3 regions of the Uliginosibacterium flavum genome follow, and region 2 is predicted to be linked to each of the others. Evidence: riboswitches for the same ligand, from Rfam matches in the RefSeq annotation. Region 2 holds a riboswitch; each other region holds the start of a gene.
The links. Region 2 has a riboswitch for cobalamin ahead of btuB (TonB-dependent vitamin B12 receptor). Riboswitches for the same ligand answer to the same signal wherever they lie in the genome.

Region 1 (3,240 bases), on a different contig from region 2:
ACGGCCTTGCCACCAGCGACGAAATACTGCAGAGGGTCAGCCAGCGCTTGCGCAGCCGGATCCGTGACAGCGATGTTCTGGCCCGCTCACGTAGCGATGGTTTCGCGCTGATCGCCAGCCATATCAAAACGGATGCCGGCGTCGACGTATTCTGCGAAAAACTCACCGGGAGCCTGAAGGAGGTTTTCGAGATCGATGGCATCCACTTCAAACTCACCGCCAGCATCGGCATGGCGATGTATCCCGCAGATGCCGTGACGGCCAGTGATCTCCTCGCGGCGGCCGAGTTGGCCCTGCAGGATGCGAAGAACGCTGGTTCCAGCCAGATCCGCGTGTTTCATTCCTCGCTGCAGGAAGATTTCCGGCAACGCATCGGTTTTGAATCTGCGCTGCGCGAAGCGCTTGGCAAGCAGCAGTTTTTTCTCTGCTACCAGCCCCAGGTCTGTGCCACGAGCGGCCGCACGCTGTCCATGGAAGCCCTGATCCGCTGGCAGCACCCGGAATACGGACTGGTCTCGCCCCTCGATTTCATTCCCTTGGCCGAGACCACCGGCCTCATCACCCATATCGGCGCCTGGGTCATCTACACCGCCTGCGCCCAGCTTGCGACGTGGCGGCAGGCGGGGCACGATTCGCTGCGCATGGCCATCAATCTTTCAGCCACGCAGTTGCTTGATCCGTACCTTGAAGAAACCATCCTCGACGCACTCGCGCGCACCGGCCTCACGCCAGCGGATATCGAACTGGAGATCACGGAATCAGTCCTGATCCAGGACCCGAAGCATACGGTCGAGCGCTTCGTCGCCCTGCGCAATCTGGGCCTGCGTCTGTCTATCGATGATTTCGGCACGGGCTACTCATCCCTGAGCTATCTGCGCGTCCTGCCAGTACAGGCCTTCAAACTGGACCGCAGCTTCGTGGACGGCATGAACAAGGATAAAACCAGCCTCGAAATCTGCCGCAGCGCAATCCGGCTGGCGAAAAACCTCAAACTGGATATCGTTGCCGAAGGCGTCGAAACCGAAGAGCAGGCACGCCTGCTGCGCGAACTGGGCTGCCCGATCTTTCAGGGCTACCTCTTCGCCCGACCGCTTGGCGCTGATGCTGCCGGACAACACCTGCAAGGCAATCGACAGCCTTACACCGTCACGCCCCTCATGGGATTCGGGCAGGCACCATCCACGCCTTGAAACGCTCGTCCGGACTGCCAACTACTGAGCCGGAATGATGACTTTCTTTTGAAAAAAAGATAGCAATGCTGGTCTTGCCCTCAACTACATCAATGACCTGCAGATTGTCACTCGGGGAGTTTTTCGAGAACGCCACAGAAACCCCATATGTAGTTGTCCAGCGTCAACTAACGACTATATGTAGTCATTCGCTCCTTGCGCACGCCGAACGCATCAAGCTAAAGTCCGGTCCACGACGGTTCCCGCAAGGGATCAAAAGGGAATCCGGTAGTGACGCATTTGTCGCCGAGCCGGAGCTGCCCCCGCAACTGTAGGCGCGGAATCGCTGCTCACTTCTGCCACTGGGCGTCGCCCCGGGAAGGCCGAGCAACGATGAGGATGCGCCAGCCAGGAGACCTGCCGCCGCATGATCGGATGCTCACCCGCACAGCGGGCGGCATCCCAACCCGGGGCGGGGTGCCTCCCGGCGGATCGTGCCGGACCTTCTCTTGGTCCGGTGCAATTCCCGACCGGCACGCCGCGAAAGCCTGAATGCTTGCAACTCTAAGTGCCGCTTTGACGTGCATCTGCAGCAGGAATCTAGTCTTTGGAGAAGCCCATGCTTGAGGTTCTGAAACGCGACGGTACGACTGCATCATTTGACATCCTGAAAGTGGCGGTGGCCTGCCAGAAGGCAGCCGCCGCTGCGCAGATCGAGAATCCCAGTGCTGTGGCGCTGACGCTGGCCTCCGAGGTCGAGGCGCTGTGCCGGCAGCACTCGCAGAATGTGATCGACATCCCGACCATTCAGCAGCATGTGGAAGACGCGCTGATGCGCTCGCACCCGGAAGTGGCGCGCCTGTACATCGAGTATCGCCATGATCGCGACAGCATTCGTGTGCGCGGCTCCAAGCTGCATGCACAGCTGATGGGGCTGGTCGATAAGACCGATCAGGAGGCGGTGACCGAGAATGCCAACAAGGATGCCAACGTCTTCCCGGTGATGCGCGACCTGATGGCGGGCATCGTCTCCAAGCAGTTCGCCAGCAACTTCCTGAGCAAGGAAGTGCTGCAGGCCCATAACAATGGCGACCTGCATTTCCATGACCTGGATTACTCGCCCTTTCTGCCTTTCACCAACTGCTGTCTGGTGGATCTGCAAGGCATGCTGGGGAACGGTTTTCACCTCGGCAATGCCGGGATCGAGAGCCCGAAGTCCGTTGGCGTTGCTTGCGCTGTCACCGCCCAGATCATCGCCCAGGTGGCCAGCCACCAGTACGGCGGCACGACCATCCCGAACATCGACCAGACGCTCGCGCCCTATGTGCAGAAGAGCTACGAGAAAAATCTGGAAATTGCACGCCAGTACGCCATCGCCGAACCGGAACGCTATGCCCGCGAGCGCACCGAGAAAGAAACCTACGACGGCATTCAGGGTTGCGAATACGAGATCAATACGCTGTTCAGCTCCAACGGCCAGCAGCCCTTCGTGACCTTTTCTTTCGGCATGGGCCGCAGCTGGCAGGAGCGTTCGGTGCAGCGCGCCATCCTGCAGGTGCGCATCAAGGGCATGGGCAAGGAAGGCATCACGCCGGTCTTCCCAAAGCTGGTGTTCTTCATCGAGGAAGGCCTGAACCTCAAGCCGCAAGATCCGAACTACGACATCAAGCAGCTGGCGCTGGAGTGCGCCTCCAAACGCATGTACCCGGACATCATCTCGGCGAAGCTCAATCGTGAGCTGACAGGGTCTTCCATTCCCGTTTCGCCGATGGGCTGCCGCAGCTTCCTCGGCGCCTGGCATGACACCGAGGGCCGTGAAGTGCTGGCCGGGCGCAACAATCTGGGCGTGGTCAGCGTGAATCTGCCGCGCATCGCCATCGAGGCGCAGCAGGATCAGGCGCGCTTCTTCGAGATTCTGGACGAGCGTCTGGAACTGGCGCGCAAGGCGCTGATGATCCGCATTGAACGCCTCGAAGGCGTGAAGGCCAACATCGCGCCCATCCTCTATACCGAAGGCGCTTTCGGCGTGCGTCTGAAGCCGGATGACGAGATTCTGCCCATGCTCAAGAAC
Region 2 (3,240 bases):
CCGATCCTCGACATTGCTGCTTTCCTCGCCATTACCGAATCGCATGCTTGCCTCTCCCGTGGAAGTTACTGAACCCGCTGCATTCTGGCACAGCGCGAGAACACAAAATTTGCACGAAAAAAAACGGGAGGCCACTTCAGTGGCTTCCCGTCCCAAATTGAGGAAATCCTTTACCCGGATTTCCCTCCCCCTTCGTGCGGCCTTCCGGCCCGCCCTCGCAGCCATGGGCTACGGGTCATTTGACTGGTCTCGCAGCCGGGCCCCAATGGGCCCGGTGCTGATGCTGCTGTTGCGATGATCGCTACCCCGAAGCATCAGGTGGTGCGGTCACTTATTAGGTGTTCTCTGACGGAACACCGGTCTCCTCACTCTCCATGGTGTGCCCTGGCGCTTGTAGGCGCGGAGCTGACTCCGTGGTGAAAACATTCTTACACATCACTGCAACTAATGGGTCTATCAATTTTGTTTTGTGGCGACTTATTTTGTGTGCCGTCGCATTCCTGCAACAAGCCTGCAGCAATTCTGTGCGTGGACAAAAAAAGGCGCGGAACCAATGTTCCGCGCCTGCTGTAGATTCCCCCACACGCGTCGTCAGGCCGTCATCCCGAACCGAGGTTCAGGGGGTCATCGTCCGGCTGCTTCAGGTGCTCCCGGTAAAGGGCGCTCACAACAGCAGCTTGGTGGGCCGACAACCATGTCACATAGACATTGGCTCAAGGAGTATGTGACCTTAACGAACACCGCAGGGGAAAGCCTGCTGGGCCGCGCATGTTCTGCAACCCTTGAATCTATTATCGGTCAGGCATTCACGAAATCCAGTGAGTACATATCCTGACTTCACAAATCCTTTAAAAAAGCTTCTCCTGAACAGCTGAAGCCCGGTCAACTTTCTCGACCAATGTCGAAATTCTACGCTGGTAATCGGGCATGTCCAAGCCCGCCGTGCGCTGCGCCACCACTGCCTCATGCGCGATCATCAGCGCACACATCACGGCCGTGGATTCACTACCCGAAGTATTCTTGCCCATCAGTTGCTGCAGCTTGTCGTTGACCATCACAACAGCTGCCTGCAAGGTCTCTTTCTCTTCGGGCTTGACCGACACTTGATAGTCCCGGCCCATAATCTGGATGACGAGAGTTTCGTTCGCCATCACGCTTCATCCTCGACGGGCAAGCGCGCCAGAATGCCTTCCACCCGCTCGGTTGCAACAGCAACCTTGTCAGACAGACGACGATTCTCGCCTTGCAGGCTCGTCACGCGCGCAGTCAGCTCACGATTCTCGCTGCGCAAGCTCTGATGCACCTCAAGCAAGGCAGTCAAACGCGTTTCAAGATGGGTTAGCTCGGTATTCATGGCAAGGATGGTAGTGCGCCAGCGCGAAGCAGGTCAAGGTGGCACGCACTGCAATCGACGCTTTGGCCGCCCTGCGGTAGAATCTGCCCCGCTTCTGGTGTTTGCGCGAAGCCCTTCGCGCGGATTAAACGGGAAGCCGGTGCGCCCTATCCACAGGATTCGGCCAACCCGGCACTGCCCCCGCAACGGTAAGCGAGTCAAGACGCAGCAGGCAGCCACTGTGCTTTCGCACGGGAAGGCGCTGCGTCAGAAGATGAACATCTTCACTCGCGAGTCCGGAGACCGGCCCGAAGCATACCGAGGTGCATTGCGGCGGGCGATGTACGGGCTCGTCGTCGACCAGTCTCGTACTTTCCTTCCCTGCACCCGCCCTTTGTCCCATCACCCGTGCGGGCGGCACGGAAGGAGCTTTATCTTGAACTTCAATCGCAACAAAATCTTGCCGGCCGCTATCGCGCTGGCGCTGTCCCATTGTGCTTTCGCACAACACCAGGAAACCGAACTTGAGCCAGTAGTCGTGACTGCCAACCGCGTGGCGCGCACGGCTGATGAAACCCTGACTTCGGTGACGATCATCACCCGCAAAGATATCGAAGCCCAACAGGCCAGATCGGTACCTGAACTGCTCAACGGACTACCTGGCGTACAGATTAGTAACAACGGCGGCCCGGGCAAGACCTCATCGCTGTACCTGCGTGGCAGCAACAACGATCACACCCTGGTGCTCATTGATGGCGTCAGGGTCGGCTCAGCAACGGCTGGTGGAGCCTCGCTGCAGGACATTCCAGTAGACATGATCGAACGTATCGAACTGGTTCGCGGGCCACGCGCCAGCTTGTACGGCGCCGACGCCATTGGTGGTGTCATCCAGATATTCACCCGCAAAGGCCCTCAAAAACCCAGCTTCAGCGTTGGTGGCGGTTCACGTCAGACGTATGAAGGTTCTGCAGCAGGCGGTTTTGGTTCTGCAAATGCCTGGCTGAATGCGGGCGTTTCCGCCGTCAGCACTAACGGCATCAATGTCATCAGCGGTGGCAGCCAGCCCGATCCGGATCAGGATGGGTACCAGCGCAGCAGTGCAGATGTCCGCGGCGGCGGCCACATTGGCGAGTCCTTCAGCTACGACGCTCAAGCCATGTTCACCGAAGGCCACACCGAATTTGACAGCGGCAACAGCCCCTATACGGACATCAGGCAGGACCTTTACGCTGGCAACCTGCGGTATGTCGCCAGCGAGCAACTGAGCACTTCACTCAAGGTATCGGAAAGCACGGACGCATCGAGCAGTTTCAGCAAGTCGACTACTTCCGGCACGGATCAATTGAGTTCACGCTTCGATACGCGCCGCACTGGTGTCAGCTGGCAGAACGATCTGACCCTCGCCAAAGGTCATCAACTGGTGGGCGGCCTCGACTATCAGTACGACGAGGTCATGACATCGTCGCTGTATGCCCGCAACAAACGCACAAACCGTGCTGTGTTCGGCCAATATCTGGCGGACATCGGTGCAGCGGATCTGCAGCTTGCCGGCCGTCACGATGACAATGAACAGTTCGGTCACCACAACACCGGCAGCGTAGCCACGGGATACTCTTTTTCTCCTGCCCTTCGCCTGCGAGCCAGCTATGGCACAGCGTTCAAAGCACCCACATTCAATCAGCTCTACTACCCTCTCAGCTATGGTTACAAGGGCAATCCGGAACTTAAACCTGAGGAGTCACGCACGGGTGAAATTGGTGCTTCCGGCAAGGCAGGTGATTTCACATGGCAGACCAGCCTGTTCAAGTCTCACATTGACAACCTGATTGACTGGGCAAAAATCGAGAACACCGCAATCACTCAAGCGAGCAACGTATCACAAGCGAAAATCAGCGGATTGGAACTCC
Region 3 (3,240 bases), on a different contig from region 2:
GTCGTGGGTGCGGCGGCGCTCGTCGCCGGTGTTCTTGCGCAGCTCAAGGAATTCTTCGATATCGAGGTGCCAACTTTCCAGATAGGCGCACACCGCGCCCTTGCGCTTGCCGCCCTGATTCACGGCCAGTGCGGTGTCGTTCACCACCTTCAGGAAGGGAATCACGCCCTGGCTTTTGCCATTGGTGCCCTTGATGCGCGCGCCCAGCGAGCGCACCGGGGTCCAGTCGTTGCCAAGACCTCCGGCATACTTCTGCAGCAGGGCGTTTTCCTTGACGGCCTGGTAGATGCCTTCCAGATCGTCCTCCACCGTGGTCAGGTAGCAGGAGGAAAGCTGCGAGTGGCGCGTGCCGCTGTTGAACAGCGTCGGCGTGCTGCTCATGAAATCGAAGCTGGAGAGCAGATGGTAGAACTCGATGGCGCGGTCTTCGCGGTCGATCTCGTTGAGCGCCAGGCCCATCGCCACGCGCATGAAGAAGGTCTGCGGCAGCTCGATGCGCACGTCTTCGATGTGCAGGAAGTAGCGGTCGTAGAGGGTCTGCAGGCCGAGGTAGTCGAACTGCAGGTCGCGATCGGCGGTGAGTGCGGCGGCGAGCTTCTCCAAGTCGTAATCCTTCATGCGCGCATCGAGCAGCTCGGCTTCCACGCCGCGCTTGATCAGCTTGGGAAAGGCCTCGGCGTAGCGCGTGGCCATGTCGGCGTGGTCCAGCTCTTCGCCCAGCACTTCGAGGCGCAGGCTGCGCTGCAGCAGGCGGGCGGCGACCTTGGAGTAGTCCGGTTCGCGTTCGATCAGGGTGCGCGCCGAGAGCACCAGCGACTGGCGCACGGCGGCCATCGGCACGCCGTCGTAGAGGTTGTGCAGGGCGTGTTCCAGCACGCTGTCGGCCGACACGTCGGTCAGGCCGAGGCAGGCTTCGCGGCACTGGGCGAGCAGCGCGGCACGGTCCAGCGGCAGGCGGCGCTCGCCATCGAGCACGTGCATCACCGGTGCGTCGGCCGCGGCTTCGGCTTCCTCCGGGGCAGTGGCGGCACGTTCGGCGCTGCGTTTTTCGCGGTACAGCACATAGGCGCGGGCCACATCGTGTTCGCCGGAGCGCATCAAGGCCAGCTCGACCTGATCCTGGATGTCTTCGATATGCAGGGTGCCGCCGGCCGGCAGGCGCCGTGTGAAGGCCTGCACCACCGACTCGGTGAGGCGTGCGACCAGATCACGCTGGCGCGCCGAGGCTGCGCCCTGACTGCCTTCCACGGCGAGGAAGGCCTTGCCCAGCGCGGTGGCGATCTTGTCCGGGCTGAAGCGCACGACGGCGCTGTTGCGGCGGATCACCTCGAAGGCGTTGGCCAAATCGGCGGTTTGCGGTGTGGAAGGCGCGGCGGGCGTGACAAGGCTGTCGACAAGCATGGCGGGTTCTCTCTCGTTGGTTTTTGTTGTGAGGAGAGACGCGCCGGCCGGCCCGCGGGGGCGCAATTCACAGGGAAAGCGCTGCCGCGATCCGCCCAAGGCACCCCGCCTCTGGCTGAACATATTCGTGCGACGGCAGGTCTCCTGGCTGGCGGATCAGCATTGCCAGCGGACCTTCCCGGATCTTTCGTCCAGTGGTCAGCGTGCTGGCAACTCATCGCCTTCAGTTGCGGGGGCAGCTCCGGATGGGGCGTTTCATGCGCCTTGCCGGATTCCCTTTTCATCCCTTGCGGGGAACCGTCACGGGGCGAACTTTAACCCGGCGGAATTGGCGCTGACAAGCAAAACAAGACCTGTATATAGGTGTGGTTTTGCTTTTTCCTACTATATCTAGTTGTTTTCAGAATTTCGGCGCCGTGCCGGAAAACTTGCCGATGCGCTGCTGCAGGGCTTCGATGCCGGCGCTCAAGTCGGCCAGTTCCTGCTGGAAGGCTGCGTGTTCGGCGCTGCTGACGATTAGCTGTGCCTCGTCGCGGATCAGGCTGAGGGTGGTGTTGCCAACTTTCTGCGCCGCATTCAGCGCGCTGCTGTGGAGCGTGTGCGCGCCCTGGGCGATGCGGCTGGCGACGACATCACCCAGATACGGAGCAAGCCAGGCGGCCAGATCCGGGCGCAGGTGTTTGAGCAGTTTGGCGAGGGTCTCGGCGAAAGCCGCGTTGCCCTCGATGTGGGCGTGCTGACTGAGGTTTTCCGGGCCGTCGAGCAGGCTGGCGAGCGCTTCGGGCGGCACCCGGATCGTCACTGCTGTGGCGTCGTCGTCTTTGGCGCTGACGAGACGCAGATCGTCGCTGATGGTGAAGCGCAGGCGCGCACCGGCCAGCTCCAGCAGGGCGGTCTGGCCGACATGCGGGCGCAGCAACTCGGCAGCCCAGGCTTCGGCGGCGAGCAGGCGGTTGATGAAAAACTGGGGCAGGTCAGCGAACATCAAGGCTCCGGGTGATCGAGAAACAACAAGGCCGCCGGATTTTAGCCCGGCGGCCTTGTTGTGGGTGAGTGAAGGTTCAGAGCCTGAGCGTTATTCTCAATGGTGCGATCTATCTTCGTAGGTGCGACTTCAGTCGCACGCCACGCGTGGGTGGCCGACTGAAGTCGGCCCAACAAAAACCTTGCTTCGACGATACAAGGATCTGGCCGAAAATTTACACCCAGCCGTTCAGTTGTACTGCTGAATGCCGGACAGCACCCAGCCGCGATTGCCGTCGACCGGCTTGGAGAGGTGCCACAGTTCCGAGAAGGGCTGCGGGGCAGCGCCTTCTTCTTCGCGCAGGCTGCCGGAGCAGTGCACGCTGGCGATGTACTGGCCGTTTTCCTCGACAACTTCCACAACATCGACATCGAGCATGATCACGTCGGTGCGCTGCGTCTTGCCGCCACGCTCGTCAATGGCCAGCTTGATCTCGGCGAACATTTCCGGCGAGGTGAAATCGCGGATGTCGCTCAGATTGCAGGCATCGTTGGCGGCCTGCAGGCGGATGAAGTTCAGCTTGGCCTGACGCGTAAAAGTTTCTGCATCAAAGCCGGCTGGAAAGCGGCTGGCAGCGTCGCTCTGCGAAGCACCACCGCCAAAAGCGGCTTGCGGCGCGGCTTCGCGGGCATAGGCATTGGGAACGCCCGCCAATGCTGGTTCTGCAGTCTGGTTTCGACTCATGAATTTGCGGATCAGCATGAAGGCAACCAGACCGCCGATCACCAGCAGCATGATGCCGGCGAAATCACCGCCCATGCCGAAGTGCGAGAGCAGAGAGGCCAGACCGATTGCGGCGGCGATGCCGGCGAGTG

Region 1: linked by a shared signal. The riboswitch ahead of nrdD (anaerobic ribonucleoside-triphosphate reductase) and the one ahead of btuB (TonB-dependent vitamin B12 receptor) in region 2 are both predicted to bind cobalamin.
Region 3: linked by a shared signal. The riboswitch ahead of ABXR19_RS17350 (ribonucleoside-diphosphate reductase subunit alpha) and the one ahead of btuB (TonB-dependent vitamin B12 receptor) in region 2 are both predicted to bind cobalamin.

The regions. Positions count from the first base shown of each region.
Region 1 is NZ_JBEWZI010000011.1:156,966-160,205, reverse strand. Features, by position in the region: partial or broken gene ABXR19_RS11975 (putative bifunctional diguanylate cyclase/phosphodiesterase) at 1-1,190, shown strand, start outside; cobalamin riboswitch at 1,410-1,608, shown strand; gene nrdD (anaerobic ribonucleoside-triphosphate reductase) at 1,789-3,240, shown strand, end outside.
Region 2 is NZ_JBEWZI010000024.1:5,851-9,090, forward strand. Features, by position in the region: gene ypfJ (KPN_02809 family neutral zinc metallopeptidase) at 1-45, opposite strand, end outside; RNA gene ssrS (6S RNA) at 573-752, opposite strand; gene ABXR19_RS17070 (cell division protein ZapA) at 849-1,151, opposite strand; gene ABXR19_RS17075 (coiled-coil domain-containing protein) at 1,151-1,354, opposite strand; cobalamin riboswitch at 1,433-1,659, shown strand; gene btuB (TonB-dependent vitamin B12 receptor) at 1,770-3,240, shown strand, end outside.
Region 3 is NZ_JBEWZI010000025.1:6,400-9,639, forward strand. Features, by position in the region: gene ABXR19_RS17350 (ribonucleoside-diphosphate reductase subunit alpha) at 1-1,401, opposite strand, end outside; cobalamin riboswitch at 1,519-1,718, opposite strand; gene ABXR19_RS17355 (ubiquinone biosynthesis accessory factor UbiJ) at 1,802-2,386, opposite strand; gene ABXR19_RS17360 (Tim44 domain-containing protein) at 2,615-3,240, opposite strand, start outside.